Regions from separate parts of the Mesorhizobium sp. B1-1-5 genome, predicted to be linked through region 3. Evidence: predicted binding sites of a transcription regulator. Region 3 holds the regulator's gene; each other region holds the start of a gene.

Region 1 (10,526 bases), on a different contig from region 3:
GATGTACATCATCGCGAACTGCTGGCCGGTGCCTTTGACGATGACCGGATCCTTGGAGGCGTCCGGCAAGGTGCCGCGCACGCCCTGGACCTTGGACAGCACCTCTGCCAGCGCGACGTCCGGATTGGAGCCGAGCTTCATCTGCACCGTGACCGTGCTCGAGGACGGACGGCTGGACGAGGTGACGTAGTCGATGTTTTCGGTCGAGGCGACGGCGCGCGCGATCGGGGCCGATATGAAGCCCTGGATCAGGTCGGCGCTGGCGCCGGGATAGGCCGTGGTGATGGTGATCGCCGTCTCGTCAACCTTAGGATACTGACGGATCGACAGGCCGAAGATGCCCTGGAAACCGAGCAGCAGGATCAGGCAGGCCAGCACCGTCGACAGCACGGGCCGGCGGATGAAAAGGTCGGAAAAGCTCATTGCTGAACCTGTTTGTTCGCCGATTTGCTGGGGTCGATGGTGTTGTCGACGGCAACCGACATGCCGTTGAAGAGCCGGTTCTGGCCGGCCGTGACGACCTGGTCGCCGTCCTTGAGGCCCTCGACGATCTCGACCATGCCGTTGTTGCGGCGGCCGAGCTTGACGAAGACCTGCGAGATGGTGAGCGCAGGCTGCTGCGCGGCCTCGGCCGGCTTGGCGGCGTCGCCGGCCGCTTTGTCGGCCGGCTTCGCATCCGCCGGCTTTGCGGCGTTGTCGGCTGGCTTGGTGGCGTCCGCCTGCGGTTTGGCGGCATCGCCGGCCGCCTTGTCGGCGCCGGCCTTCTGCTCATCCGGCTTCGCCGGCGCAGCGGCGGCAGCAGGCTTCGCCGGCTCGACCACGAAGACATAGTCGCCATAGAGGCTGGTCGTCACCGCCGTCTGCGGCACGGAAATGACATTGTTTTCCTGCGGCAGCTCGACGCGGATCTGGACGAACTGGCCAGGCGTCAGCTTGCCTTCCGGATTGGCGACCTCGCCGCGAATAGAAACCAGCCGGCTTGCCGGGTCGATCTTGGGGTCGATGCCGCGAATGGAGCCGGCAAAGGACATATCGGCGAGATTGGTGCCGAGCTTGATGGTCTGGCCGATCTTGAGCAGCGGCAGCTGCTGTTCGGGTACCGTGAAGTCGACCCGCATCGTGTCCAGGTCCTGGATCGTCACCACCGCGTTGCCTGGCGCCAGATACTGGCCGATGTCGATCTTCGGGATACCGACCGTGCCGCCGAATGGCGCGGACAATTGCTTCTGATCGAGCACTGCCTGCAGCTTGTTGACTTGCGCGGCCGAGGCGTCCGCCGCGGCACGCGCGGCGTCAAGCGTCGCGTCGGTGCCGACGCCGCGCCGCTGCAATTCGATCGCGCGGGTCAGCGCCGCCTGGTCCGAGGCGGCCTGCGCCTTCTGCGCCACCAGATCGGCTTTCTCAACGGCATCGTCCAGCTGCACCAACACCGCGTCGGCGGCAACCTTCTGGTTGGCGTGGAAAAGGATGTCCCTGACGATGCCGCTCGTCTCGAGGGTGAGATCGACGCCGCGCACGGCATTGACGGTGCCGATGGCCTCGATGCCGGGGGTCCATACCGAAGGCTTGACCGTCACTGTCGAGACCGTCGCGGCCGGCGGCTTCATGGTGGCGAAATACTGCTTGATGCCGGCATCGCGCATGAAGTTGAAGCCAACGATGCCGACGCATACCAGGGCAAGCAGCAACAAGAATCCGGCGATGATGAAAAAGCGCTTCACGGGCAGTCCCCTCGAGCCGGCAGCCGGCAAAAACAATCGATGCCGGGACACATATCGACGATAAGTCCCGATTTCAAATGGCGCGCCTTACTGTACCGGCTGGACGGTCTTGTCAATTCCGCCTAGGCTAATGTAGGGGAAGCAATGAGAGTACCCAGGGCGAACTCACGCGAGAAGATACTTGCCGCCGCCGCCGATGTGGCGCGCGAGGCTGGTCCGGGAAGCCTGTCGCTCGAGGCGGTCGCCAGCCGCGCCGGAGTGTCGAAAGGCGGCCTGCTCTACAATTTTCCGACCAAGGCCAAGCTGATGCAGGGCCTGGTCGAAAGCTATCTCAGCGATTTCCAGAAGGCGCTGGAAACACGCGCCACCGAGGCCGGCGACGAGAGCGTCCTCTCAGCCTATATCAAGCTGTCGGCCGACGACTGCGAGCGGCCGAAACCTTCGGCGTCGTGGATGTTCTCGGCGATCGCCGAAGATCCCGATTTTCTGACGCCGATCAAGGCCTTCAAGCGCCAGCTGTTCGAACGGCTGAAAGGAGAGACGGACGACCTCGGCTCGCTGCTGGTCTGCTATCTCGCCATTGAGGGGATGCGCAGCATGAACCTGTTTGATTCAGACGTGCTGTCCGAAGACGAGCGCAGGCTTCTGGTGTCCTCGCTCCTGAAGATAGCCGGATAGGTCACCAAACGGTTTGGTAGTGACCAAACGGCTTGGTAGTGACCAAGCGGTTTGGTGGTGACCAAACGGTTAAGAGCGTCACACCAGCTTCATCCTAGGGACATAGCGTCCTCCCCGGTTCTTTGCTGCAATGCAAAAGGAGTGGGACACAATGGTGGACGTAGTTTCGAGTGAGGCGGGGATCCCAAGACCGGATCATCCCCTGGAACAATCGGGCGGTGCCAAATGGTTCCTGCCGGCTTTCGGCGTGCTGGTGCTCGTCGGCATCGTCTATGTCGGCTATGCGCTCAGCCAGGATCTGGCCATCGCCAAGACGGTGCCCTGGATCCTGCTCGGCATCGCGCTTCTGATCGCGCTGGGCTTCGAGTTCGTCAACGGCTTTCACGACACCGCCAACGCGGTCGCCACCGTCATCTACACGCGCTCGCTGCCGGCCGAATTCGCCGTCATGTGGTCGGGCGTCTTCAATTTCCTCGGGGTGCTGACCTCGAGCGGCGCGGTGGCCTTCGGCATCCTGTCGCTGCTGCCAGTCGAGCTCATCCTGCAGGTCGGCTCGTCATCCGGCTTCGCCATGGTGTTCGCCCTTCTGGTCGCCGCCATCCTGTGGAACCTCGGCACCTGGTTCCTCGGCCTGCCGGCCTCGAGCTCGCACACGATGGTCGGCTCGATCATCGGCGTCGGTCTCGCCAACCAGTTCATGGCCCCGGCCGGAAGCGCCACCAGCGGCGTCGACTGGGGGCAGGCGACCAATGTCGGCATCACCTTGCTGGTCTCGCCGATCGTCGGCTTCTTCGCCGCCGCCATCCTGCTCTATGCCATGAAGCTCCTGGTGCGCAATCCGGCGCTCTACGAAGCACCGAAGGGCAATGCGCCGCCGCCATGGTGGATCCGCGCCCTGCTGATCTTCACCTGCACCGGCGTCAGCTTCGCGCACGGCTCCAATGACGGTCAGAAGGGCATGGGGCTGATCATGCTTATCCTGATCGGCGTGGTGCCGACGGCTTACGCGCTCAACCGCACGCCCGACATCAACTATCTCGACGCCTACAAGTCGGCCTCGGTATCTGTCGAGCAGGCTCTGGGCAAGTACGTCAAGCCTGGCGTTACTGTGGCCGATGCCAATGCTGCCAAGGCTGCCGTGCAGGAGGCCGTGCGCAGCAAGAGCTGGAACGATCAGACCACGATCGCGCTGCAGACCTATATCCACAACACCACCGCCGGGCTGCAGCCTTACGCCTCGGTTGACAACGTGCCGACCGATCTGGTCAGCAACGCGCGCAACGACATCTATCTGATCGGCGAAGCGCTGAAGCTGATCGACAAGAAGAAGCTGCTGCCGATGCAGGACGCCGATCTCAAGGCGGTGACCGACTACCACAAGGCGGTCGACAACGCGACGAAGTTCATTCCGCTGTGGGTGAAGATCGCCGTGGCGCTGGCGCTCGGCCTCGGCACCATGGTCGGCTGGAAGCGCATCGTCGTCACCGTCGGCGAGAAGATCGGCAAGAGCCACCTGACTTATGGCCAGGGCGCCGCCGCCGAGCTGGTCGCGATGATCACCATCGGCATGGCCGACCGTTTCGGCCTGCCGGTGTCGACGACGCACGTGCTGTCGTCCGGCGTCGCCGGCACCATGGCGGCGAACGGCTCCGGCCTGCAGTGGTCGACCGTGCGCAACCTGCTGCTGGCCTGGGTGCTCACGCTGCCCTGCTCGATCGCGCTGGCCTTCGTGCTGTTCGTGATCCTCCGCCACGTTTTCTGAGCGGCGGTTCATGCCTGATTGCAAACATCGACGGCGCCGGTTTCGGCGCCGTCTTGCTTTTTCAGCATGTGATTGAGTGGCAGCCATGAATGACGCATCACATCTGACGCTGCTTGCCTGGGACGACAGCCGGCACCATGCGCCCGGCCTGATATGGGCCTATCGCGGCAAGGCCGATGCACCGGCCGAGCCGATCGCGCCAAAGGATATCGAGGCGGTCCTTGCCGAGCCGGATGGCTGGGTGTGGCTGCATGTCGACCTTATCGACCAGCGCGCCCATTCCTGGATCAGCCATGCCTGCGCGCTGCCGCAATCGGTGCATGCGATCCTCGAAGGCCATGAGGACAGCATGGCGCTGGCGCATGAAAAGGGTGTCGTGCACGGCATCGCCGCCGATCTGCATGGCGAAATCGGACGGAGGTCGACCACCATCGGCCGGCTGCATTTCGCCGTGACGGATCGGTTGCTGGTGACCGGCCGGCGCCATTCGCTGGCCGCCGTCGAGGACGTCAACAAGACGCTTTCGGAAGGATTCAAGCCCGCTTCGGCCTTCGAGCTGTTCGCAGCGATCGTGCTCGCCTTCTGCAGGAGCGCCAGCGAACGCCTGGCGCGGGCGACGAAGCAGTTGGACGAGGTCGAGGATCATCTGGTCACCGAGCGGCTGGCCGACGAGCGGCGCCGGATCAAGGACGTGCGTCGCCTAACCGTCTCGCTGCACCGTCCGATTTCGGCGCAGGTGGCGCTGTTCCTGGACGAGAACCGTGCCGGCTGGGAGCTGTCGGCGGGCGCCCACGAGATATTGGGCAAGCTGTCGGCACGCCTCAAAAGGCTCGACCGCGAAGTCGTCATGGTCAACGACCGGGCAAGGCTGCTGCAGGAAGAGGTCGCGGCCGAGTTGGCGGACGAATCCAACCGCAGCCTGAAGGCGCTGGCGGTGATGAGCGCGCTGCTCCTGCCGGGAACGCTGATCGTCGGCATCTTCGGCATGAACACCGAAGGACTGCCGCTGACCCACACGCATGGCGGCTTCCTGCTGGCGATGCTGCTTGCGGGCGGCGCGACAGGCTTGTTCTATTGGCTGCTGCTGCGAGCCGGCGCCGATCTCAAGTTCTAGGTGTGTCGATATTCAGGTGAGGCCGGCCTGCGAACGATGGCTTCCTGCGCTTCCGGTGCTCACGTACTTCAAGTACGCTCCGCTCCGGCCTTCGCCGGCCGAAGCCCTCATAGATGTCTCCGTCTATGAAGGCTACGGCCGGCGTAGGCCGGTTCTCGGAAACCACCTTGTCTGGTCGCTGCGCGCCCGTCTTCGACTCCGGCTCGGCCTGACCTGAATATCGACACACCTGGAGGGGTGACCGTCAGGTCGGGTCTTCGCGATGCAGGTCGTGGATGGTGACGCCGTCGGCATTGTCGGGCAGCATCAGCCACTTCTTGTGGCGCAACGTGCGCTCGGTGTCTTCCAGGCCCATCTCCCAGTGCTCGCGCATCGAGGTGCCGGAGAACTCATAGTCCTTGGCGTGGCCTTCATAGCCTTTGTGCTGGTAGATCAGGTGGACGATGTTGACGACGCCGGCATCGGAATAGTCGGCTATCAGTTCCTTCTCGCCGTCCTTGAGCTGGTCCGGCGGCACGCGCTTGAGCGCGTCGAGCAGCTTCATCTTGAGCGCATGGATGCGCTGGAAGTTGTCGGTGTTCTGGCGCGTGCGGCTAGAATACATGATGTCCTTGTGGCGCGACAGGACGTCGGCCAAGCCGCGCGGCAGCACGCCGCGGGCGCTGAACAGATCGACCTGGAACACCAGCGAGGAGCGGTCCTCCTCCTGGTCGAGAAGATATTGCAGCGGCGTGTTGGAGACGATGCCGCCGTCCCAGTAATACTCGCCTTCGATGCGGATCGAGGGGAAGGCCGGCGGCAGCGCGCCGCTCGCCATGATGTGCTCCGGCCCGATGCGCACCTTGTCGGTGTCGAAGTAGACGAAGTTGCCGGTCCTGACATTGACCGCGCCGACGCTCAAGCGCTTCTTGCCGTCGTTCAGCACGTCGAAGTCGATCAGGCTCTCCAGCGTGTCCTTGAGCTCGGCGGTATCGTAGAAGCTGGTGGCGCCTTCGGCTCCCGACAGCTGGAACCAGGGGTTCGGGCTGCGCGGCTTGAAGAAGCCCGGCTGGCCCATCGTCATGGTCATCAATGACGAGGTCTGGTTGCGGATATCGCGATAGATGTCGCCTTCGGGCGTATAGGCCCAGATCTTGCGGCCCGAGATCGTCTGCCAGAACTGCTCGAGCCGCTGCAGGCGGCGGCTCGGCTCGTTGCCAGCGATGATCGAGGCGTTGATGGCGCCGATCGAGACGCCGGAAAGCCAGGTCGGCTCGCAGCCGGCGTCGGCAAGCGCCTGATAGACCCCTGCCTGATAGGCGCCGAGCGCGCCGCCGCCCTGGAAGACCAGGGCGATGCGGTCATATTGCGCAGTGATTTCCTGGATGGTGGCGGCGGCCGCCTTGTTGCGGGTACGCTCAAGCACCGGCTTTCTCCAGTTCCTTCGCGCCGGCAGCCGATCGGCCGCGGTCCGCGAGATAATCATGCACGACTTCGCCGAGACCCAGCGTCAGATCGGCGGTGAAGTGAACGGCCGAGACGATATCGAGCACAGGCAACTTGGCGACATCGGCCATGACATGCGGCCGAAGGTCGAGCGCGGCGGGCGCCGTCCAGGCTTCCTTCAGCGTGATGTCGGTGAGGTAGTAGCGGACCAGCTCGCAGATGCGCGGACTGCCGTCGACATGCGGGATGATCTTGATGAGGAAGTTGGGCGCGGCGAGCGAGGCGAGCACCTGGTCGTGGTCGGCTTCGCGGTGCTTGTAGCCCATGGTTCCGGTGGCGCAGAGCACGCTGCCATAATGCAGCGTGCCGACCACCACCTCGCCCTCATGCACGATCTTGGCGTTGGCGAGCTTTTTCGGGAAACCCCAGAGCTCGCGGCCGCCGGCGATCGGCGCGTCGTCGTCGAGATACATGGAATGCACGTAGCCGCCGTGCTGGCCCTTGTAGCGCACCGGGATGACCTGGCCGGTCTCGGTGTAGTCGCCGAAACCGGTCGAGTCCGGCATGCGGATGAATTCGTATTTGACCAGCGGCTCGTCGATCTCGAGCGGCGCCGGCACGACGGCTTCCAGCGCTTCGCGCGTCGTGCGGTAGGTGATGATGATGTATTCGCGGTCGAAGAAACGATAAGGGCCGGGCGGGAAGGACGGGTTGGTGAGCGGCATGGCATAGGCGCGCTTCACGACATCGGCGATTTCCATGGCTGGTGCCCCAGTAAGGTTTGAAATGACCCGCGCGAATGCGCTGGCAAATATGTTGCATGGCAGCATGACAGTGCCGTGTCAGCCCGGCGACACGCGGCCACGGAGCCGGCAAATGGCGCTGCCGCGCTGTAATCGAGCCGACACATGGCCGTGCCATTGTCGTGCTGCATTGCACCAACTATCTGCTCTCCCAACTCGTTGCGTTGATAAGTCCCTCCCACCTCTTGCGAGATCTCCCATGGGTTCCCTGTCTTCGAAGAATGCGCTCGTCACCGGCTCGACCAGCGGCATCGGCCTTGCAATCGCCCGTGCCTTCGCCGCCGAGGGCGCTAACGTCACCATCAACGGCCTGGGCGACGCGGCGGCGATCGAGCAGGAGCGGGCCGGCATCGAAAAGGATTTCGGCGTCAAGTGCCGCTATTCGGGCGCCAACATGATGGACGGCGCCGCAGTCACCGCCATGATCCACGAGACCGAGGCGGCGTTCGGCAGCCTCGACATCCTGGTCAACAATGCCGGCATCCAGCATGTCGCGCCGATCGAGGAATTTCCCGACGACAAGTGGGAAGCCATCATCCGCATCAACCTTCTGGCCGCCTTCTACGCCATCAAGGCGGCGGTGCCCGGCATGAAGAGCCGCAAATGGGGCCGCATCATCAACACGGCTTCGGCGCATGCGCTGGTCGCCTCGCCGTTCAAGTCGGCCTATGTCTCGGCCAAGCACGGCATTGCCGGCCTGACCAAGACGGTGGCGCTGGAAGTGGCGCAGGACGGCATCACCGCAAATGCGATCGCGCCTGGCTATGTCTGGACGCCGCTGGTCGAGAAGCAGATTCCCGACACGATGAAGGCGCGCGGCATGACCGAGGAGCAGGTCAAGCACGACGTGCTGCTTGCGGCGCAGCCGACCAAGGAATTCGTCACCGTCGAGGAGCTGGCGGCGCTGACTTTGTTCCTGTGCTCGGACGCCGCCAGGCAGATCACCGGCACGACCCTGCCGATGGATGGCGGCTGGACGGCGCAGTAAGGCCATCCGCCGCTTCAGGTAATGCGAGGGGCGGAGCTTCCGCCCCTGGCATTTGAATTCTTGACAATCGCGGGGGACCGTTCCAGCATTCCGGCAAGGGGTTCCCCGCGACGACCCCGTGAGGCGTCAGCCCAACGATCGCGTCCAAACTCTCTCTGTTCAGGAGGTGGACGCCATGCCGTCAACAACCGCAATCACCGTTCCGCAGCTTTCCCGTCTCGTCGGCTTGCCCGATGCGCCTTGCCTGGTCGATGTGCGCGTCGACGAGGACTATGAAGCCGATCCGCGCCTGTTGCCGGCGTCATGCCGGCGCGATTTCAGGTCTGTCTCAAGCTGGGCGTCGGAATTCTCGGGACGCAAAGTCGTCGTGATCTGCCAGAGGGGGCAGAAACTCTCGCAAGGCGTTGCCGCGTGGCTGCGCCACGAAGGCATTCCGGCGGAGTCGCTGGAAGGCGGCTTCGAGGCCTGGGTCGCCGCCAGGGCGCCGTTGGTCAGCGCCGGCGCGATCCCGCCCCGCGCTGAGAAGGGACGTACGGTATGGGTCACGCGTTCGCGGCCGAAGGTCGACCGCATCGCTTGTCCCTGGCTGATCCGCCGCTTCGTCGATCCCGAGGCGGTTTTCCTGTTCGTCGATCCAGCCGAAGTGCCTCTTGTGGCGGACCGCTTCGCAGCGGTTCCCTTCGACATCGAAGGCGTGTTCTGGAGCCATCGTGGGGATCGCTGCACTTTCGACACGATGATCGAGGAATTCGGCCTGCGCGTCGAAGCGCTCGATCGCCTGGCGCTGATCGTGCGCGGCGCCGATACGGCGCACCTCGACCTCGTGCCGCAGGCGGCCGGGTTCCTCGCCGCCTCGCTCGGCCTGTCGCGCATGTTCCGCGACGACCTCGAGCAGCTCGAAGCCGGCATGCTCCTCTATGACGCCTTCTTCCGCTGGTGCCGCGATGCCGCGGACGAGACGCACAACTGGCCGGCAGGAGGCAAGGCGTAATGACCGCACTCGCCAAGAACGACGCCGCGCCGCTGGTCGATGTCCCGACCGTGCCGAGCTTTCGCGAGGCGACGCGGCTGTGGGCCAAGATCGGCCTGCTGTCCTTCGGCGGGCCGGCCGGGCAGATCGCGCTGATGCACAAGGAACTGGTCGAGGAGCGCCGCTGGATCGGCGAGGAGCGGTTCCTGCACGCGCTCAACTACTGCATGCTCCTGCCTGGGCCCGAGGCCCAGCAGCTTGCCGTCTATATCGGCTGGCTGCTGCATCGGACGGCAGGCGGTCTCGTCGCCGGCAGCCTGTTCGTGCTGCCGGGCGCGCTGGTCATGCTGGGCTTGAGCAGCTTCTACATGCTCTACAACGATGCACCGGTCGTCGAGGCGCTGTTCTTCGGCGTCAAGGCGGCGGTGCTTGCCGTCGTCGTCGAAGCCGTGATCCGCATCGGTAAGCGGGCGCTGAAGAACCGGGCCATGATCGTGATCGCGGTGGCGGCCTTCCTCGCCATCTACGTCGCCAGAGTGCCGTTCCCGCTGATCGTGCTCGCGGCAGGCCTCATCGGCTGGATCGGCAATCGGTTTGCGCCACGGCTGTTTTCCGGCTCGGCACATGGCAAGGGCAGCGTCGCCGACATCAAAGGCGTGGTCGACCTGATGTTCGAGCGCGGTGAGCTCGGCCACACCGTGCCGACCAGATGGCATGCGGCCCGCACCATCGCCATCTGGCTGCCGCTCTGGCTGGGGCCTGTAGCACTGGTCGCCTTGCTGGCGGGGCCGGGCAGCGTGTGGGCGCAGGTCGGCGGTTTCTTCAGCCTGATGGCCGTGGTCACATTCGGCGGCGCCTATGCGGTTCTCGCCTATGTGGCACAGGCGGCGGTGACCTCGTTCGGCTGGCTTTCGCCTGGACAGATGGTCGACGGGCTGGGGCTTGCCGAAACGACGCCCGGGCCGCTGATCCTGGTGCTGCAATTCGTCGGCTTCGCCGCCGCCTATCGCCATGCCGGCGCGATCAATCCTTTGCTCGCCGGATCGCTCGGGTCGGCGCTGACGC
Region 2 (10,526 bases), on a different contig from region 3:
CGCTGCATATGACGACGGTCGTGCTCGGCCTCGTCGCGGTGCTCGCCTACGCCTATTTCGGCTTCAGGACGCGGCGCAAGCGCGAGCGGCATGGCTATGAGGCGGAGCCCTTCCCGCTGTTCGTCGTCAAGACGCTGGTTGGCGGCGCGCTGGCGCTGTTCCTGGTCTTCCAGTTCGCCAGCTACAGGGGCCTGCCGGTCGTGCTGCTGGTGATGGGCGTGCTGATCTCACTGTTCGTCTTCGTCACCAAGCGCATGACCATCGGCCGCCGCATCTACGCCATGGGCGGCAACGCCAAGGCCGCACAGCTTTCGGGCATCAACACCGAAAGGCTGACCCTGATGGTCTTCATCAATATGGGCGTGCTGTCGGCACTGGGCGGCCTGATCATCGCGGCGCGCCTCGGCCAGGCCGTGCCGGCGGCGGGTCTCGGCAGCGAGCTCGACGTCATTGCGGCCGTCTTCATCGGCGGCGCCTCGGCAATGGGCGGCGTCGGACAGGTGATCGGCGCCGTCGTCGGCGGCTTCATCATGGGCGTGATGAACAACGGCATGTCGATCATGGGCGTCAATGTCGACTGGCAGCAGGTGGTGAAAGGCCTGGTGCTGCTCGGCGCCGTCATCTTCGACGTCTACAACAAGAACAAGGCCTGAAGACCTGAAGCGGACTTAAGAAGGCATACGGGTTTCAGATCGCGAAGCTGCCGGCAACCCGTCGGCGCCAAGAAGTCCAGGCAAGGACCGGGCTCGCGAGCGCAATCCGGACGAAGAATTTCAACCGTGGCGCGGATTTCTCCGCGCCGCGCCGGTCAAGGTTTGCCCGCGGGCAGCCAGGCAAGATGAGAGAGGGTTCAAACATGCTGATCTCCCAGATTCTCGACGACGCCGAGACGATCCGCGTCGTCGCCCGCAATGGCGGCGGCAAGACCAGGGTCATCAACGGCGCGCGCAGCGTCTATTCGCTGGCGATGGAGGCCGCGCGGACGGGCACGGGCCTCGAAGCATTGATCGAGCGCAAGGGCTATGGCGAGACGGTCGATCTCGACGCCGCCTACAAGAGGGGCAGGCTGGTCTCGCCGATCAACCATCCGGATCCCGCGCATCTGCATCTCACCGGCACGGGGCTGACGCATCTCGGTTCCGCGGCGACGCGCGATTCCATGCACAAGAAGCTCAGTGACGGCGAAGAACAGCTCACCGATTCTATGAAGATGTTCCGCATGGGGCTCGAAGGCGGCAAGCCCGCCAAGGGACAGGTCGGCGTGCAGCCGGAATGGTTCTACAAGGGCAACGGCACGATGGCGGTGGCCCCCGGCGCTCCCCTGATGTCGCCTGCCTTCGCGCAGGACGGCGGCGAGGAGCCGGAGATCGCGGGCATCTATGTCATCGGCGATGACGGCGCGCCGTTCCGCGTCGGCTTCACGCTGTCGAACGAGTTTTCCGATCACGTGACCGAGCGGGTGAACTATCTGTTCCTCGCCCATTCCAAGCTGCGCAACGCCTCGTTTGGCCCCGAAATCCTGATCGGCGACCTGCCGGCCGACATCCGCGGCGCATCGCGCATCTGGCGCGACGGCAAGCTGCTCTGGGAAAAGCCGTTCCTGTCGGGCGAAGCGAACATGTCGCACACCATCGCCAATCTCGAGCACCACCATTTCAAATATTCGGCCTTCCGCCAGCCGGGCGATGTGCATGTGCATATGTTCGGCACCGCGACATTGTCCTTCGCCGATGGTATCAGGACCGAGGCTGGCGATACTTTCGAAATCGAGGCGCAGGATTTCGGCCTGCCGCTGCGCAATCCGCTGGAGATCGAAAAGCCGGTCAAGGTGGCGGTGAAGGCGCTGTGAGGTAGGGTGATCTCCCCACGAGGGGGAGATCAGCAGCTTCAGCGCGCTGCGCGAAAATGCTTGGAGAGCTTCAGGCCCTGCGCCTGATAGTTCGAGCCGAGTTCGGTGCCGTAAAGCGCCTGCGGGCGCTTCAGCATATGCTCGTAGACGAGACGGCCGACGATCTGGCCGTGGTCGAGGATAAAAGGCACCTCGTGGCTGCGCACTTCGAGCACGGCGCGGCTGCCGCTGCCGCCGGCGGCGGAGTGGCCGAAGCCCGGATCGAAGAAGCCGGCATAATGGACGCGGAACTCGCCGACCAGCGGATCGAAGGGTGTCATCTCGGCGGCATAGAGCGGCGGCACATGCACAGCTTCTCGGCTGACCAGGATATAGAATTCGTCCGGATCGAGCACCAGTTCGCCGGCGCCGCTCTTGTAGATCGGCTCCCAGAAATCGACGACATCCTGCGCGGCACGCTTGTCGACGTCGACCAGGCCGGTGTGGTGCTTGCCGCGGTAGCCGACGAGGCCGTCCTTGTCGCCGTCAAGATCGATGGAGAGCGCGATGCCGCCGCCTGAAATATTGGGCGGCTCGGTGGCGACCAGCATCTCGGCGCGGTGAAGGTCGCGCAGCTCGCTTTCCGAGAGCACCGCGTTGCCGGTGCGGAAGCGGATCTGCGACAGCCGCGAGCCGGCGCGCACGACGATCGGGAAGGTGCGCGGGCTGACTTCGAGATAGAGCGGCCCGCGATAGCCGGCGGCGATCTTGTCGAACTCGTGGCCACGATCGGTCATGACGCGTGTGAAGATGTCGAGGCGGCCGGTCGAGCTCTTCGGATTGGCCGAGGCGGATACGTTCGCCGGCAGCGCCAGGCTCTCGAGCAGCGGCACGATATAGACGCAGCCGGTTTCCAGCACCGCGCCCTCGGCAAGGCTGATCTCGTGCAGCTTCAGCCGCTCGAGCTTGTCGACGACCCGATGATCCGGACCCGGCAGGAACGAGGCACGCACGCGAAACGCTTTGTCGCCGAGCCTGAGATCGAGGCTGGCCGGCTGGATCTGGTCGGCGTCCAGCGCGCGCGGCGACTTCAGCGCCTTCGCCTCGAACAGCGCTGCGATGTCCTGATCCGGAAGAATGCCTGTTTGCCGCAAAGGCTGGCTCCGTTCACAAGGCCGGGCTAGGATCTAAGCAGGCTCTTGCCGCCCGGCTGGTACAAACCTCTTAATGAAGCCGGCAATTGACGCAAGCGCGGCGCGGGTCTAAAGGGTCGTTATCCCGTGGTGATTTGGCCGGTCGGCTTGCAGCCACGTTAAACAAGTCGCTAAAGGACCGTCGAGCCGCAAGGCTATATGGACCGGTTGCGACTTCGCGGCCGGTTTTTTTGTGTCTGAAAGCAGGGCTATGAGCACCAAGAAGCGCAACTGGAAACCTCAGACGGCACTCGTGCATGGCGGAACGTTGCGTTCCGGCTTCGGCGAGACATCGGAGGCGATGTATCTCACCCAAGGCTATGTCTACGAGACCGCGCAAGCGGCGGAAGCCCGCTTCAAGGGTGAGGAGCCGGGCTTCATCTATTCGCGCTACGCCAACCCGACCGTCGACATGTTCGAAAAGCGCATGTGCGCGCTGGAAGGCGCCGAGGATGCCCGCGCCACCGCTTCCGGCATGGCCGCGGTAACCGCCGCGCTGCTCTGCAGCGCCAAGGCCGGAGATCATATCGTCGCGGCGCGCGCCCTGTTCGGCTCCTGTCGCTGGGTGGTCGAGACGCTGGCGCCGCGCTACAGCATCGAGGCGACGCTGGTCGACGGCACCGACATCGCCAATTGGGAAAAGGCGATAAGGCCGAACACCAAGCTATTCTTCCTGGAAAGCCCGACCAACCCGACGCTGGAGGTGGTCGATATCGCCGCGGTCGCCAAGCTCGCCAATTCGATCGGCGCCAGGCTGATCGTCGACAATGTCTTCGCCACGCCGCTGCAGCAGAAGCCCTTGCTGCTCGGCGCCCATATCGTCGTCTATTCGGCGACCAAGCACATAGACGGCCAGGGCCGCTGCCTCGGCGGCGTCATCCTGTCGGACAAGAAGTGGATCGACGAGAACCTGCACGACTATTTCCGCCACACCGGTCCCAGCCTGTCGCCCTTCAACGCCTGGACGCTGCTCAAAGGCCTGGAGACGCTGCCGCTGCGCGTGCGCCAGCAGACCGAGAGCGCCGGCAAGATCGCCGACTTCCTTGCCGGCCGACCGGAGATCGCCCGTGTCATCTATCCGGGTCGCGCCGATCATCCGCAAGCGGATATCGTCAAGAAGCAGATGTCGGGAGGCTCGACGCTGATCTGCCTCGACGTCAAGGGCGGCAAGCAGGCGGCCTTTGCCTTCCAGAACGCGCTCGACATCGTGCTGATCTCGAACAATCTCGGTGACGCCAAGAGCCTGATCACCCATCCGGCGACGACGACACACAAGAACCTGAGCGACGAGGCCCGCGCCGAGCTCGGCATCGGTCCAGGCACGCTGAGGCTCTCCGTCGGCCTGGAGGACACCGATGATCTGCTGGAAGACGTCGAACAGGCGCTGAAGGCAGCAAAATAGAAGGCTGAGAACGCCGCGGCCGGAACCTTCAGAGCCGCAATTCCGGACGGAAAACCGTTTCACACTTTTCCTGGAATTGCTCTAGGCGAGCTCCTCCAGCTCGGTCATCGCCTTGGTGCGGATGGTCATGGCGTTGCCGCGCCATTCGACGGCGCCGCCGAACCAGGCGCGCGCCCAGATGGCCGGCAGCAGGGCATCGCGCACGATCATCGCGGTGACGCTGCGCGGCGACAGGTACCAGCCCTTCGCAAAGGCTAGCAGCCATTCCGGCAGGTAGGCGATCGCCAGCACGCCCAAGGCCGTCGTGGGCAGGCTGACGCCGGCGCTTGCCGCCGCAATCAGCGCCAGCAGCAGCGGCACCGCAGCACCAGTCAGGATCTCCGGTGCGAAGAACAGCGGAAAGGTCACCCGGCGCAGCCGCGCCCAGCGCGCTTGGCGCGACCAGATCTCGGCGAAGCTGCGCAGTCCAAGCGGCTGCTCGAATGGCGAGGCGACGAGGTTGACGTTGAGCCCCAGGCCGTTGACCAGCTTGGTGGCCGCTGCGTCCTCGGCGATCTCGGCGGCCAAGGCCTGGATGCCGCCATTGGCGTCGAGCATCGGCTTGTTCCACAGCATGCTCTTGCCCTGGGCGAAGCCAAGGCCAAGCGCCTCCCCGGCATATTGCCAGCGCGCCTGCAGCGTGTTGAGGAAGGCACATTCGACCTCGGCCCAAAACCCGTCCGGCCGCGAGCCGATCGGCGTCGAACAGACGAGGCCGGTATCCGGCCGCCATGCCGCCATCAGGTGCTGGACATAGTCTCTCGGCATCAGCACGTTGGAATCGGCGAGGATCACCCAATCGTGTCCCGCCGCCTGCCAGCCCTTGACGCAGTTGTTGAGCTTGGGATTGGCGCTGACGCGATCGTCGCCGATCAGCAGCCGCGCAGGAATTTTGGGGTGGCGCGCGATCGCCGCGTCGATCAGCTTGACCACCGGGTCTTCGGCATGCGCGACGCAGAAGATCAGCTCGTAGCGCGGCCAATCGAGCGAAAAGGCGCGCTGCAAGGTCTCCGGCGTGAACGGCTCGACGCCACGCGACGGCACGATGATGGAGACCGGTGGCCGCGCACTGGAGGGCGGCGCCATGACATGCCGCCGCTTCAGCCGCGACGAGGCGAGCAGGATGCTGGCGAGATTGAAGGAAAGAAGCGCTGACGAAGCCAGGCCGGCTGCGATAGTCAGTTCCATCGAGATCTGGTCACTCCCGATGGAGAGTTTCACCGTTTCACGCAAACGGCGACCCACTCCATCTCCTTGTTTTCACGCGATTCCGGACGGAAGGCTACGGCGAAGGCGCCGAGCCTAACCGCTCGCGCTTTTCCTGGAATTGCTTTAGGCCGCACGCGACCGTTTCAACTGTTACAGAGCGTCCGAGTCGCCCGGCATGTTTGTGCACACCAACATTGTCATGTGTCACTTAAATGACATTGTTTTTCGGCACCTGCGCTTACAAGGCTGACAGGATGGTCGGCGCTGCGTATCAAGAGCGGAGCGTGACATATGTTCCGCGGCGGCAACCGGAGTGGCCCATGTATCGCGCAGTGACGCGCAACATCGAAGTGCTGGTCAGGCCCTTCTATCTGGAGGACCGCTCCGATCCGTCCGAGAACCGCTATGTCTGGGGTTATCAGGTGACGATCGACAACCGCTCCGACGAGTTCGTGCAGCTTGTGTCGCGCTACTGGCACATCACCGACGGCCAGGGCCGGGTCGAGGAGGTGCGCGGCGCCGGCGTCGTCGGCGACCAGCCGGAACTCAATCCCGGCGACAGCTACCAGTACACCTCGGGCTGCCCGCTCTCGACGCCATCAGGCATCATGGTCGGCCATTACACGATGCGCAACGGCCGCGGCGAGACGTTCGATATCGCCATTCCGGCTTTCTCGCTCGATATGCCGGGGACAAGGCGCACGGTGAATTAGCGTTTTTCTGCCGTCTCTATACGGGGAGAAATGCCCGGCAGGGCAATGAGGGGCGGCGCCGGGCTTCCGAGATTTTCCTTGAGGCGGACAACAGCTTCGCTACGGCGGACGCTATCACGGCCAACGTTGGCGCCGCCCCTCATCCGCCCTTTGGGCACCTTCTCCCCGTGGAACGGGGAGAAGGAAGAGCGCTTACTTCGCGAATTCAGCCGGGTCGAAGTCGTATTGGGTCGAGCAGAACTCGCAGGCGACATGGATGCCGCCCTCTTCGGTCGAGTCCTTGATCTCCTCAGCCGAAAAGCCTTCGAGAATGCCGCGGATCTTGTCGCGCGAGCAGGAGCACTGGTCGGCGACAGGGACGCCGCGGAAAACGCGCACGCCGTGTTCGTGGAACAGCCGGTAGAGCAATCGCTCGGCGCCCACCGTCGGGTCGATCAACTCGGTCGGCTCGATCGTGCCGAGCAGCGCCAGCAACTCCTGCCAGGAATTGTCGGCCGGCTGGTCCGCGACGTCACGCGGATCGCCGTCGCCGCCGGAAATATCGGGAACGCGCATGCGCTCCGGCGATTGCGGCAGGAATTGCGCCAGAATGCCACCGGCGCGCCACTGCTCGCGCGCGCCGGCCGGGCCGGGCGTGACCAGCTTGGCGACCGACATCTTGATATCGGTCGGGATCTGCTCCGACTGCCGGAAATAGGTGCGCGCGGCGTCCTCGAGCGAGGTGCCGTCGAGCTGGACGATGCCTTGGTAGCGCTGCGTATGCGGGCCCTGGTCGATCGTCAAGGCCAAGACGCCGTCGCCGAGCAGCGTCTGCTGCGAGGTCTCGCCGGCGGCGGTCAGCGCCTGCAGCCGGTCGGCATCGAAGCGCGCATAGGCGCGCAGCGCATGCGGCGTGGTGAAATCGGCCACCAGCATGTCGACCGGACCGTCGGTGCGGGTCTGCAGGATGAACTTGCCTTCGAACTTCAACGAGGTGCCGAGCAGCACGGTGAGCACGCAGGCTTCCGCCAGCAGGCGGGCGACGGGCTCAGGGTAATCGTGGCGGCTCAGAATAGCGTCGAGCATCGGCCCGAGCTGCACGGTGCGGCCGCGCACATCGAGCGGCGCGACCTCATAAGGCACGACATGATCGTCGCCGGCGAAGCCGAATTCACCGAGTTGGGGTTTATGCTCAGCCAAGGTCTGGGTTTCCAACATGACAATACTCCGGGGCGCAGCCATGCCGCCCGGTGAGCCGCATGCGTCGAAGCGCGTTCAATTTACGTGATGGCCCGCAAATAGGCATCACATGTCCCCAGATCAAGTTGAGCCCGATCGGGCCGGAAGCGGTCAGGTCCAGCCCTTCTCACGCGCCCAGACACCAGGCCAGCACAGCCTTCTGGGCGTGCAGCCGGTTCTCGGCCTCGTCGAAGACCACCGAATGCGGCCCGTCGATCACCTCATCGGTGACCTCCTCGCCGCGATGCGCCGGCAGGCAGTGCATGAACAATGCATCGGGCTTGGCCTTTGCCATCAGCGCCGCATTGACCTGATAGGGCAGGAAGACGTTGTGGCCGCGGGCGCGATGCTCCTGGCCCATGGAGACCCAGCTGTCGGTGACGACGCAGTCGGCCTTGTCGACGGCTTCCTCGGCAGACCTGGAAAACCGAACCTTGCCGCCATTGGCCTTCGACCAGTCGACATATTTCCCGAAAGGCTCGCTGCCTTCCGGCACCGCGACATTGAGGTTGAAGCTAAAGCGCGCCGAGGCCTCCAGGAGCGAATGCAGCACATTGTTGCCGTCGCCGGTCCAGGCGAAAGTCTTGCCGGACACCGGACCGCGATGCTCCTCAAAGGTCATGATGTCGGCCATGAGCTGGCAGGGATGCGTGTCGTCGGTCAGCCCGTTGATGACCGGAACGGTGGCGTTCTCGGTGAGCTCCAGCAGCCGGTCGTGCGAGGTGGTGCGGATCATGATGGCGTCGACATAGCGCGACAGCACTTTCGCCGTGTCGGCGATCGTCTCCGAACGGCCGAGCTGCATCTCGGTGCCGGTCAGCATGATGGTCTCGCCGCCGAGCTGGCGCATGCCGACATCGAAGGACACGCGCGTGCGCGTCGACGGCTTATCGAAGATCATGGCCAGCACCTTGCCATCGAGCGGTTTTGAACGCTCACCCGCCTTGAGCCTGGTCTTTCGCGCCACCGCGTCGTCCAGCATGATGCGCAGGTCGCCCGCGGAAACGGCGGACAGATCGGTGAAGTGGCGAACACTCATCGGCAGGTTCCAGAAATTATTTGGCGGCTTCGGCGGCAATCGCGTCGGTCAGGCGCTTGGCGCCGCCGCGAATGCGCTCCAGCGCCTCGCCGATCTCCTCGTCGGTGACGGTGAGCGGCGGCAGGAGGCGGATGACGTTGTCGCCCGCCGGCACGGCAAGCAGGTGCTGGTCGCGCAGCGCCATGTTCACCTTGGCGTTGGGCATGGCGCATTTCAGGCCGAGCATAAGGCCGGTTCCCCTGATTCCCTCGATGACGTCGGGGAATTCATCGGCCACCGCCGCAAGGCCCTGCTTCAGAAGCAGCGCCTTGCGCTGCACGTCCTCGAGGAAGCCGTCGGCCAGCACCACGTCGAGCACGGCGTTGCCGACGGCCATCGCCAGCGGATTGCCGCCGAAGGTGGTGCCGTGCACGCCGGCCGTCATGCCGGTCGCCGCCTCGTCGGTGGCAAGGCAGGCGCCCATCGGGAAGCCGCCGCCGATGCCCTTGGCGATCGCCATCAGATCGGGGGTGACGCCTGACCATTCATGCGCGAACAGCTTGCCGGTGCGACCGATGCCGCACTGGACCTCGTCGAAGATCAAAAGCAGGCCGTGCTTGTCGCAGAGTTGCCGCAGCCGCTTCAGCGATTGCGTCGGCACCGGGCGTATGCCGCCCTCGCCTTGCACCGGCTCGATCAGGATCGCTGCGGTCTCCGGCGTGATCGCCTTCTCAGCGGCGTCGATGTCGTCGAAAGCCACCTGGTCGAATCCCTCGACCTTCGGGCCGAAGCCTTCGAGATATTTATACTGGCCGCCGGCGGCGATCGTCGCCAGCGTGCGGCCGTGAAAGGCACCCTCGAAGGTGATGATGCGGAAACGCTCGGGATGGGCCTTGACGAATTGATAGCGCCTGGCCGTCTTGATGGCGCATTCCAGCGCCTCGGCACCGGAATTGGTGAAGAACACCTTGTCTGCAAAGGTCGCCTCAGCCAGCCGCTCGCCCAGCCGGCGCTGTTCCGGGATCTCATAGAGGTTGGAGACGTGCCACAGCTTGGCAGCCTGCTCGGTGAGCGCCGCGACCAGATGCGGATGGCTGTGGCCCAGCGAATTCACCGCGATGCCGCCGGCGAAGTCGAGATATCGCTCGCCCTTGTCGGTGACCAGCCAGGTCCCCTCACCGCGGTCGAAAGCCAGGGGTGCGCGAGCAAAGGTCTCGTAAAGCGCCGAACCGCTCATTATATGCGTCTCCGGAACCGGAAATCAAAAAAGCCGCCAATGCGGCGGCCTTTGCGGCTTATCATGGTTTTCGGCCATGAAGTCAACGAAAACGTCGCGCACAAGCGCGTGGCAAGCCCCTGACGCCACGCCGGCTCATAAGTAGGCCGGCAAGTTGGGGAAAACCGAAAAAACCGAATCATGTTGCCCTGGGGACTCTTGTCACCGAGTCAGCGCATAAGGTATTTGTAGTCGAGAAATAACTAGATTTCGTGCGGCGGACCTAATCACCCGGTATATGTGGTGTTGTTTGCCCGGCGAGAGCCGGGGGCGGGAAAGGATTCTGACTGCCGCACGCCTCAGCAGGAGCGCGGTCTCATGAACTGGACTGACGAGCGAGTCGAACTTCTCAGGAAATTGTGGTCGGAGGGTCTGAGCGCCAGCCAGATCGCCGCACAGCTCGGCGGGGTGAGCCGCAACGCCGTCATCGGCAAGGTGCATCGCCTGAAGCTGTCGGGCCGCGGCCGCGCAACGGCCGCTCCGGCGCGCCAGAAGAAGGCGACGCAAGGCGCCTCGATGCAGAAATCGGTGACCCGCGCCGCAAGTGCCACGCGTCACGTGACCACCACCATCGGCGCCACCGCGCTGCAGGTGCAGTTCGACGCCGAGCCGGTCGCGCGCCACTATATC
Region 3 (10,526 bases):
CAATCCGCCCAGCGTGACGATGAAGGCCGGCACTTCAAGATAAGCGATGACGAAGCCCTGGAAGGCGCCGATGATGAGGCCGAGCGCCAGGCCGATCAGCAACGCCAGAACCCAGATCCAGGGATTTCCCAGTTCAAGCCCGACGAAGCGAACCAGGAAATGCGCCTGGGCAAAGCCCATGACCATGCCGATCAGCCCTTCGGCCGACCCGACCGACAGGTCGATGTTGCGCATGACGATGACCAGCACCATGCCGGAGGCCATGATCGCCACGGCCGAAGACTGAACCGACAGGTTCCAGAGATTGCGCGGCGTCAGGAACGTGCGGCTGTCGAAGTCGAGCGGGTTGACGCCAAGGCGCAGGCTGGAAATCACATGCAGCCCGATCCAGATCAGGAGCAGCGCGCCGATCATGCCCAGCATGCGGGTGTCGAGCTCGGTCGCCTTCAGGAACCGGGCCACAGTGCCGAGTTCCGACGCGCGCGCGGTGTCCGCCGGTTGGGTAGACGTCGTGTCGGTCATGATTTCCTCCCGCCAGCTTGCCGTCTGGTGCGGATGCCGGAACTCAGCCTAGAAGCTACCCGCCCGAGGCAGAACGGCAAAATCTTTTGAGAAAACGCCGCGGCTTTAAAGCAATCCCAGGAAAAGTGCGTAGCGGTTTTCCGTCCGGGATTGCGGCAACAAAAACCAGGAGCGGTTCATTGAACCGCTCCTGGCCGCGGCGCAGGTATTTTTGATCGAAGGTCGGCAAGGCTCAGTTGCAGACCTTCACGCTGCCGGCAGGCACGCCCGCGCAGACTTCGTCCTTCTTGATCCAACCGGCATCGATGACGACGTTGAGATTGTCCTTGGTGATCGCGATCGGCGTCAGGAACAGCGACTTGACGGTGTTGCCGCCGGGCGTCGTGAAGTCCTTGGCGCCGGCGATGTCGCCCATCTTCTTGCCGTCGGCGAGCTGCGAGGCGATCTCGGCGGCGTTCTTGCCGAGCTCGCGCGCGTCTTTCCACACCGACACGGTCTGCGTGCCGAGCGCGATGCGGTTGAGCGCCGCGTGGTCGCCGTCCTGGCCCGAGACCGGCACGGTGCCGGCCAGGCCCTGCGCCGTCAGCGCCGCGACGACGCCGCCGGCGGTGCCGTCATTGGCAGCCACGACCGCGTCGACCTTGTTGTCGTTGGCGGTCAGGAACTGCTCCATGTTCTTCTGCGCGTTGGCCGGCAGCCAGCCGTCCGTATAGGCCTCGCCGACATTCTTGATCTTGCCGCTGTCGATGGCGTCCTTCAGGACTTCCATGGAGCCCGCGAACAGGAAGTCGGCGTTCGGATCAGAGCCCGAGCCCTTGATGAAGACATAGTTGCCTTCCGGCTTGGCCTTGAACACCTCGCGGGCCTGCATGCGCCCGACTTCCTTGTTGTCGAAGGTCAGGTAGAACACGTCCTTGTTCTCTATCAGGCGGTCGTAGCCGACGACCGGGATTCCTTCATCGAGCGCCTTCTGCACCGCCGGGCCGATTGCCGAGGCATCCTGCGCCAGGATGATCAGCGCATTGGCGCCCTGCGAGATCAGGCTTTCGACGTCGGTCAGCTGCTTGCCCGGATTGGATTGCGCGTCGGCCGAAATATACTTGTCGCCGGCGGCCTCGATGGCGGCCTTCATCGCTGCTTCGTCGGTCTTCCAGCGCTCTTCCTGGAAATTCGACCATGACACGCCGATCACCTTGTCCTTCGCCTCGGCCACGGACGCCAGCGTCAGCGACATGGCAACGCCCGCCAGAATGGCGGCTGCAAATTTCTTCATGATATCCTCCCTGCGCCCGTGCGGCGCGACCCAAACTGGCCCGAAGGCCGGCACAGAGGCTTTTTTTCGAGCCTCAAAAAAATAGTGGTCCAGCATAACGACGCTGTCAACCGAGATTCTGATGGGTTTTGATGGGCTCAGGCATTTTTTTCGGCATCCGCAATAAATAATGACATAACCCCTGGCTTCTGCCACAATCCCTAGCGTGTCAGCGACAGGCCATGGCATTATCACAAGGCCGCGATGACCGGGGAGGACGTGCGAAACGATGTCGGTCGGAATCCGCCACGACGATTTGCGCCGGCGCAATCGCGCCATGGTGATTTCGGCGGTACGCCGCGCCGGTCAGCCATCACGGACCGAAATTGCCGCCACCACCGGGCTCAGCCACTCGACCATTTCGGCGATCTCCGCCGACCTGATCCAGGAGGGCATTCTCACCGAAAGCAAGGCCAGCGAGCCGACGGCGTTGAAACGCGGCCGGCCGCAGATCGGCCTGGCGCTGAACCCTGAAGCCGCCGCGGTGCTGACCGTGGTGTTGTCGCTGAACTTCCTGTCGGTCGCCGTGATCGATTATGCCGGTCAGGTTGTTGCCGAGGAGCAGCAGCGCCTGGACACGCTTGTCATGCCCCGCGACGAGCTGATCGGCGAATGCGTGGCGATCGTGCGGCGCCGGCTGCAGGATCCTGACCTCGACATTGGCAGCGTCGCCCGCATCGCCATGGGCATTCAGGGCATCACCGATTCTAATGCACGCGCCATGCTCTGGTCGCCGATAACGCCGCTGACAGACATTCCTTTCGCCGACATCCTCGAGAAGGAGTTCGGCATCTCCGCCACCATGGAGAATGACTGCAACATGATGGCGGTGGCGCTGCAATGGCGCGATCCGGAGCGCTATCGCGACGACTTCATCGCCATCCTGTTGTCGCACGGCATCGGCATGGGTCTCGTGCTCAAGGGTGCGCTATTCACCGGCACGCATTCCTCCGGCGGCGAGTTCGGCCACATGATCCACCGCCCGGGCGGGGCGCTTTGCCGCTGCGGCCGCCGCGGCTGCGTCGAGGCCTATGCCGGCAACTATGCGATCTGGCGCAGCGCCATGAAAATGAGCGAGGACGCCGAGCCGGTCGACGTCGGCGACGCCGACATGCGGGCCCTTGCCGCGAAGGCGCGCGAGAGGGACGGCCCCGAACGGGAGGCTTATCGCCGGGCCGGTGAAGCACTTGGTTTCGGTCTCGGCAGCCTGTTCGCCCTCATCGATCCGGCGCCCGTCGCCATGGTCGGCGTCAGCGCGGCCGCCTTCGACCTGATCGAGTCGGCGCTAAGGGAGGCGATCGCCCAGACGGCCGGCGGCCAGCACTCCGAATCGATCTCCTTCGACACCGAGCCGAACGAGTTGCCGCTGATCCGCGAAGGCTGCGCCATGCGCGCGCTGACCTTCGTCGACCAGGAGATTTTCGCGCCGGGAGGCCAGGCAAGAGCGGGGACGGGGAAGAACGTGGCATAGGCAGCCTTGAAGTGGTTCCAAAGACAGCAACAGACGCTTGAAATTTAGCGCAGCCCCCCGCGAGCTGTCATTCTAGGGCGGAGCAGGAGCGAAGCTCCGTCGCGGAGACCCTGGAATCCATGCCGTTACCTCACGCGTCGAGCGCAGCGGTGCAAAATTCTGGACTGCCGCGGCGCGTCGACGTCACGGAATGGATCCTCGGGTCTGCGCTGCGTCGCTTCGCTCCTTGCTCCGCCCGTGGATGACGAGGCACAAGCGTCTCGGCCACTCACCAGCGTGGATGCTGGAAGTGCATGGCCCGTCAGGACTGCGGCGCCCTGGGCCTAATCTTCCCTGATCGCGTAGCCCGCGCCGCGGATGGTGCGGATGACATCCGGCATGCGGCCGTTGTTGACGGCCTTGCGCAGCCGGCCGACATGGACGTCGACGGTGCGTTCGTCGATATAGATCGTCTCGCCCCAGACATTGTCGAGCAGCTGGCTGCGCGAGAACACGCGGCCGGGGTGGCGCATCATGAATTCGAGCAGGCGGAACTCGGTCGGGCCGAGCCTGATCTCGCTCTTCTTGCGGTAGACGCGGTGCGATTCGCGGTCGAGCACGATGTCGCCGACCTTGAGCACGCTGGACAGCACCTCAGGCTTGGCGCGGCGCAGCAGCGCCTTGACGCGCGCCATGAACTCCGGCGTCGAGAACGGCTTGACCAGATAGTCGTCGGCGCCGGTCGAGAGGCCGCGCACACGATCGCTTTCTTCGCCCCGCGCGGTCAGCATGATGATCGGCAGCCGCTCGGTCTCGGGTCGCATCCTGAGGCGCCGGCAGAGCTCGATGCCGGAAACCGCGGGCACCATCCAGTCGAGCACGAGCAGGTCGGGGACGTTTTCCTGAAGGCGGATTTCGGCCTCGTCGCCGCGGGTCACCACTTCGACCTGGTAACCCTCGGATTCGAGATTGTAGCGGAGCAGCACCCCAAGCGGCTCCTCGTCCTCCACCACCATGATGCGTGGCGCGATCATTGGCAGGTACCCTTCGTCAGGCCGCCGGCGCCGACATTGTCGTCTCGTCCTGCTTCGGACGATTCGCGGGCAATTGCGTGCCGGTCAGCACATAATAGGCGTTCTCGGCGATGTTGGTCACATGGTCGCCGATGCGCTCGAGATTCTTGGCGCAGAACAGAAGATGCGTGCAGGCGGTGATGTTGCGCGGGTCTTCCATCATGTAGGTCAGGAGCTCGCGGAAGACGGATGTGTATTTGACGTCGATGCGCTCGTCGTCGTTGCGAAGCTTGGCCAGCGCCGTGGCGTCGCCCACCGTATATTCCTGGATCACGGCCTGGACCTGGATCAGTACCAGCTGCGCCATGGAATCGATCGAATGCGTGAGATCGCGCGGCGCGGCGCTGACGCCGACCGAACCGACGCGCTTGGCGATGTTCTTGGCGAGATCGCCGATGCGTTCGAGGTCGCCCGCCATGCGGATCGAGCCGACCACGTTGCGCAGGTCGTCGGCCATCGGCTGGCGCTTGGCGATCAGCGTGATGGCGCGGTCGTCGAGCTCGCGCTGGCGCGCGTCCATGATGGCATCGTCGGAAACGACGCGCTGCGCCATGGCATTGTCGGTCTCGAGCAGGGCTCTGGTCGAAGCGCCGACCATCGAGCTGGCGAGATCGCCCATGTCGTTTATGAGCCGGCTGATCTGTCTCAGATCCTCGTCGAAGGAAGCGACGGTATGTTCGGCCATGATGATGTCCTCGTATGAGCTCAGCCGAAGCGGCCGGTGATGTAGTCCTGCGTGCGCTTTTCGCGGGGCGAGGTGAAGATCTTCTCGGTCCGGTCGAACTCCACCAGCTCGCCCAGATACATGAACGCCGTCTGCCGCGACACGCGCGCCGCCTGCTGCATGTTGTGGGTGACGATGACGATCGTGTAGTCGGCCTGCAGCTCGTCGATCAATTCCTCGATCTTGGCGGTCGACAGCGGATCGAGCGCCGAGGCCGGCTCGTCGAGCAGGATGACCTCCGGCTTCACCGCCACGGTACGGGCGATGCACAGGCGCTGCTGCTGGCCGCCCGAGAGGCTGAGGCCGCTGGCGTTGAGCTTGTCCTTGACCTCGTTCCAGAGCGCGGCGCGCTTCAGCGCCTGCTCGACGCGGCCGTCCATCTCGGCCTTGCTGATCTTCTCATAGAGCCTGACGCCGAAAGCGATGTTCTCGTAGATCGACATCGGGAACGGCGTCGGCTTCTGGAACACCATGCCGATCTTGGTCCTGAGCAGGTTGAGGTCCTGCGAGCGGTCGAGGATGTTCTTGCCGTCGAGCAGCACCTGGCCCTCGGCGCTCTGCTTCGGATAGAGCTCGTAGATGCGGTTGAGCACGCGCAGCAGCGTCGACTTCCCGCAGCCCGACGGGCCGATGAAGGCGGTCACGCTGCGCTCGGGCAGGGACAGGTTAATGTCCTTCAGCGCCTTCGACTGGCCATAGTAGAAATTGAGGTTCTTGACCTCGATCTTGGCCTTCTCGACGGTCGTGTCGGCTGCGTTCAGGTCGGTGGACAACATCGGTTTCATCTGTCCTCTCTGCGTCCGGTTAGGCTGCGGGCGATGATGCTCAGCCCGAGAACCGTCAGGGTGATTATGAGTGCGCCCGTCCAGGCCAGTTGCTGCCATTCCTCGTAGGGGCTGAGAGCGAACTGGAAGATGGTTACCGGCAGGCTGGCCATCGGCGCATTGAGATTGCTCGACCAGAACTGGTTGTTGAGCGCGGTGAAGAGAAGCGGCGCCGTCTCGCCGGAGATGCGGGCGATCGCCAAAAGGATGCCGGTGACGATGCCGGAGAGCGCCGCGCGATAGGCAACCGAGCGGATCACCACCCAGCGCGGCGCGCCGATGGCGGTGCCTGCTTCGCGCAGCGCGTTGGGCACGAGGTTCAGCATGTCCTCGGTGGTGCGCACCACGACGGGGATCACCAGGATCGACAGCGCGACCGCGCCGGCGATCGCCGAGAAGTGCCCCATCGGCCGCACCATCAGCTCGTAGACGAACAGGCCGATAATGATCGACGGCGCCGACAAGAGGATGTCGTTGATGAAGCGCACCACCGTCGTGAGCTTCGAGAAGCGCCCGTATTCGGCCATGTAGGTGCCGGCCAGCACGCCGATCGGCGTGCCGACGAAGATACCGATGATCGTCATGACGATGCTGCCGTAGATGGCGTTGAGCAGGCCGCCGGCATCGCCGGGCGGCGGCGTCATTTCCGTAAACACGGAGAGCGACACCCCGGAAAGTCCCTTGTAGAGCAGGGCACCGAGGATCAGCGCCAGCCAGGCCAGCCCGATGCCCGCCGCGACGACGCACAGCGTCATCATCACGCCATTCTTGCGCTTGCGGCTTTGGTGAAGCGATTGGGCAGTCGACATCGGTCAGGCTCCCGTGCGGCTATCGATGCGCAAGAGCATGTAGCGTGCGAGCGCGAGGATGATGAAGGTGATGATGAACAGGATCAGGCCGAGCGATACCAGCGAGGATGTATAGAGGTTGCCGTCGGCTTCGGTGAATTCGTTGGCGATGGTCGCCGAGATCGTCGTGCCCGGCGCAAACAGCGAGGCGCTGATGCGGTGCGCGTTGCCGATGACGAAGGTGACGGCCATCGTCTCGCCGAGCGCGCGGCCGAGGCCGAGCATGACACCGCCCATGATGCCGACGCGGGTGTAGGGGATGGTCACGCGCCGGGTCACTTCCCAGGTCGTGCAGCCGATACCGTAGGCCGATTCCTTCAGCACCGCCGGCACCGTGTCGAACACGTCCTTGGTGATCGAGGTGATGAAGGGCAGCACCATGATGGCGAGGATCAGCGACGAGGTCAGCAGGCCGATGCCGTAGGGCGGACCGGCAAACAGGCTGGAGAGCCCCGGTATGCCGTGGAAAATACCGATGATGAAGGGCTGCACAGTCGTCTGCAGGAACGGCGCGAAGACGAACAGGCCCCAGATGCCGTAAATGATCGAGGGAATGCCGGCGAGCAGTTCGACCGCGATGCCGATCGGACGCCTGAGCGGGCGCGGGCAGAGCTCGGTCAGGAAGACGGCGATGCCGATGCCGATCGGCACGGCGATGAGAATGGCGATGGCCGAGGTGACGATGGTGCCGTAGATGGGCGCGAGCGCGCCGAAATTCTCGGTGACCGGATTCCAGGATTCGGTGGTCAGGAAGGAGAAGCCGAACTTCGACAGCGCCTCCCACGATCCCGCGACCAGCGATATCGCGACCCCGCCGAGCAGAACGAGCACGAGCATGGCGGAAAGGCGCGTCGCCGTCCGGAAGACCATGTCGGTGACGGCGAAGCGGCGCACTGTCGCTTCTCTTGTCCGCATGGCGGACGATGTCGCGGCTTCGGAAACGGCTGTCATTTAGCCCCTCGCATTTCGAAAGAGACAGGAGGGCGCTAGAGGCGCCCTCCTCATTCAGCGGGAATTACATGCCGGAGTAGACCGGCTTGCCGTCCTTGTCGACGATGTCCTTGCCCCACATTTCCTCGACGCTCTTCACGACCTTGTCGGGCATCGGAACGTAGTCAAGCTCAGCAGCCATCTTGTCGCCCTTGGCATAGGACCAGGCGAAGAACTTGAGCGCTTCAGCCGTGGCTGCCGCATCATCGGGCTTCTGGTAGACGAGGATCCAGGTGGCGGAAGTCATCGGCCAGGATTCGGCTCCCGCCTGGTTGGCCAGGATGACGCCGTAGCCCGGCTGCGAGCTCCAGTCGGCATTGGCGGCGGCGGCCGAGAACGCCTTCGCGGTCGGCTCGACCTTCTTGCCGTCCTTGTTCACCATGTCGGTATAGGTGAGCTTGTTCTGCTTGGCATAGGCATATTCGACATAGCCGATCGCGCCGCCGGTTTGCGAGACGTTATTGGCGACGCCTTCATTGCCCTTGGCGCCAATGCCCACCGGCCATTCGAGCGCGGTGTTGACGCCGACCTTCGACTTCCAGTCGGCGCTGACGTCGGCCAGGTAGTAGCTGAAGTTGAAGGTGGTGCCCGAGCCGTCCGAACGGTGGACGACGGCGATCGCCTGGTCGGGCAGCTTGATCTTGGGGTTGAGCTTCTTGATTGCCGCGTCGTTCCAGTTGGTGATCTTGCCGGCGAAGATGTCGGCGAGCGTCGGGCCGTCGAGCACCAGCTCGCCTGGCTTGACGCCTTCGAGGTTGACGACCGGCACGATGCCGCCCATGACCATCGGGAACTGCGCGAGCCCGGTGGAGGTGAGATCCTCGCCCTTCAGCGGCGCGTCGGAAGCGCCGAAGGTCACGGTCTTGGCCTTGATCTGCTTGATGCCGCCGCCGGAGCCGATCGACTGGTAGTTGAGACCGATGCCGGTCTCCTTCTTGTAGGCGTCGGCCCACTTCGCATAGATCGGATAGGGGAAGGTGGCGCCAGCGCCGGAAATGTCGGCTGCCATCGCGGCGGCCATGCTAAGGGTTGATGCCGCAGCCATTGCAATTGCAACGGCCGCCGAGCGGATGAAATGTCTCATGTGGCCTGCTCCTGTTCGGAAGATGGTCTTTCGGCACCCGTGTATCGGCGCCCGGTCAGCGCAATAGCCCTCGATTATTACAGTCGCATGACAGTTTCGTGTCAGCCCGGTAACGCCTGAAGGGGGATGCACGGAAGGGTCCGCTCCAGCCTCGAAGGGCCGGCCGGAGTTTGCCGCGGAAATCAGCAACTTGTCTGACTTTTGAAACAAAATTTATCCCGGCGGCCGGATGACGGCCGCCGGGAAATAAAAGCCGGACGAGAGTGCGTTGCCTGTAAGCCAGAGCGGATCATGGCCTGGCCATCGCCGAAAACAGGGTCCGTTGGGGTAGAGTCGACGCTGTTTCTTGTTGGCGGTCGCTGCTCCCGCCCGTAACCGAAGAGCGGAATCAATGTCGCAATTGTCCGAGCTTGGCGCTTGCTTTGGTATGGTGCGATCGCACCATACGCATGCGTCAGCCTCTTGCCGCCGTTCTGCTCGCCAAACTCGTTTTAACCGGCGTTGCGCCGGGTCTCGACGTCCGAACCCAGCCAGCGCTCGAGCTTTTCGAGCAGCGCCCGCGGACTGATCGGTTTCGGCAGGTAATCGTCCATACCGGCTTCCAGGCAGCGTTCGCGGTCGCCCTTCAGGGCATGCGCGGTGACGCCGACGATCGGCACATGTGTGCCCATGTCCTGCTCGAGCCGGCGGATCGCGCCCGTCGCCTCCAGCCCGTTCATTTCTGGCATCGATACATCCATCAGGATCATGCGCGGATTGAGCCTGCCGAAGGCGTCGAGCGCCTTGCGGCCGTTGCCGACGATCTCGAAGCGGTAGCCGGTCTCGCCAAGGATCTGGGTGAACACCATCTGGTTCACCTCATTGTCCTCGGCGACGAGGATGTCGAGCTCGCGCTCGGCATCGGCGGGGCGCGGACGCGCCCGCGCCGGCGGCGGTTGCAGCATGGCGCGCTCCGATGCCGCCGTCTGCGCCGGAGCGGCTTGCGGAGGGCTGCCGTTGCCAATGGCGGGTTGTGCCGCCGCGCTGCTGTGGCGGTGGCGCTGGATGGTCGAGACCAGCGTTTCCAGGAGAATGGAGGAGCGCGCCGGCTTGATCAGCTGCGCATCGATGCCGAGGTCGCGATAGGCCGTGCCGGCAAGCGACTGGTCGACCGAGGTCAGCATGATGATGGGCGTATGCGCCAGGCCCGCCGTATTGCGCACGATGCGCGCCATCTCGGCGCCGGTCATGCCCGGCATCTGGTAGTCAAGCACGACGCAGTCGACCGGCACGCCGTAGGCGGCGGCGGCAATCAGCACCTTCAACCCTTCGGCGCCGCTTTCGGCCGCGCAGGAATCGAACGTCCACGACGCCATCTGCTCGCTGAGGATCGAGCGATTGACGGCATTGTCATCGACGATGAGCACGCGCGCGCCGGTGACGTCGACCGGCATGATGCGCTGACCGCCCTGCTCGGCCTTGGGCAGCATGATCGTGAACCAGAAGGTCGAACCCTTGCCTTCGGCGCTGTCGACACCGATCTCGCCGGCCATCATCTCGACCAGCCGCGAGGTGATGGCAAGGCCAAGCCCGGTGCCCTCATGCCGCCTGGTCGAGGAGGTGTCGACCTGGCTGAATTTTTCGAAAACCTGCTTCAGCTTGTCTTCCGGAATGCCGATGCCGGTATCGGTCACGGAAATGGTAAGCCTCGTTCCCGCAG

What was found. The regulator PhoB, encoded in region 3, activates phosphate uptake and scavenging genes when phosphate is short. The targets are predictions, from matches to a motif close to TGTCATNNANCTGTCAT.
Region 1: FJ980_RS16015 (acetoacetate decarboxylase) is a predicted target of PhoB. The motif match lies at 7,592-7,608, and genes of this name have one in related genera.
Region 2: FJ980_RS06255 (ceramide glucosyltransferase) is a predicted target of PhoB. The motif match lies at 5,873-5,889, and genes of this name have one in related genera.

Annotation. Positions count from the first base shown of each region.
Region 1 covers NZ_VFWS01000046.1:23,576-34,101, forward strand. The annotation lists gene FJ980_RS15985 (efflux RND transporter permease subunit) at 1-423, opposite strand, end outside; gene FJ980_RS15990 (efflux RND transporter periplasmic adaptor subunit) at 420-1,721, opposite strand; gene FJ980_RS15995 (TetR family transcriptional regulator) at 1,866-2,399, shown strand; gene FJ980_RS16000 (inorganic phosphate transporter) at 2,551-4,161, shown strand; gene FJ980_RS16005 (transporter) at 4,247-5,275, shown strand; gene FJ980_RS16010 (patatin-like phospholipase family protein) at 5,520-6,680, opposite strand; gene FJ980_RS16015 (acetoacetate decarboxylase) at 6,673-7,461, opposite strand; gene FJ980_RS16020 (3-hydroxybutyrate dehydrogenase) at 7,703-8,491, shown strand; gene FJ980_RS16025 (sulfurtransferase/chromate resistance protein) at 8,667-9,482, shown strand; gene chrA (chromate efflux transporter) at 9,482-10,526, shown strand, end outside.
Region 2 covers NZ_VFWS01000010.1:55,284-65,809, reverse strand. The annotation lists gene mmsB (multiple monosaccharide ABC transporter permease) at 1-653, shown strand, start outside; gene araD1 (AraD1 family protein) at 857-1,849, shown strand; gene FJ980_RS06265 (2'-deoxycytidine 5'-triphosphate deaminase) at 1,888-2,982, opposite strand; SAM riboswitch at 3,099-3,176, shown strand; gene FJ980_RS06260 (O-succinylhomoserine sulfhydrylase) at 3,233-4,423, shown strand; gene FJ980_RS06255 (ceramide glucosyltransferase) at 4,505-5,650, opposite strand; gene apaG (Co2+/Mg2+ efflux protein ApaG) at 5,992-6,384, shown strand; gene FJ980_RS06245 (Hsp33 family molecular chaperone) at 6,577-7,605, opposite strand; gene argF (ornithine carbamoyltransferase) at 7,730-8,641, opposite strand; gene FJ980_RS06235 (aspartate aminotransferase family protein) at 8,658-9,857, opposite strand; gene FJ980_RS06230 (GcrA family cell cycle regulator) at 10,215-10,526, shown strand, end outside.
Region 3 covers NZ_VFWS01000090.1:363-10,888, reverse strand. The annotation lists gene FJ980_RS22180 (sugar ABC transporter permease) at 1-522, opposite strand, end outside; gene xylF (D-xylose ABC transporter substrate-binding protein) at 755-1,795, opposite strand; gene FJ980_RS22170 (ROK family protein) at 2,064-3,305, shown strand; gene phoB (phosphate regulon transcriptional regulator PhoB) at 3,629-4,318, opposite strand; gene phoU (phosphate signaling complex protein PhoU) at 4,335-5,042, opposite strand; gene pstB (phosphate ABC transporter ATP-binding protein PstB) at 5,063-5,866, opposite strand; gene pstA (phosphate ABC transporter permease PstA) at 5,863-6,714, opposite strand; gene pstC (phosphate ABC transporter permease subunit PstC) at 6,718-7,704, opposite strand; gene pstS (phosphate ABC transporter substrate-binding protein PstS) at 7,769-8,827, opposite strand; partial or broken gene FJ980_RS22135 (response regulator) at 9,319-10,526, opposite strand, start outside.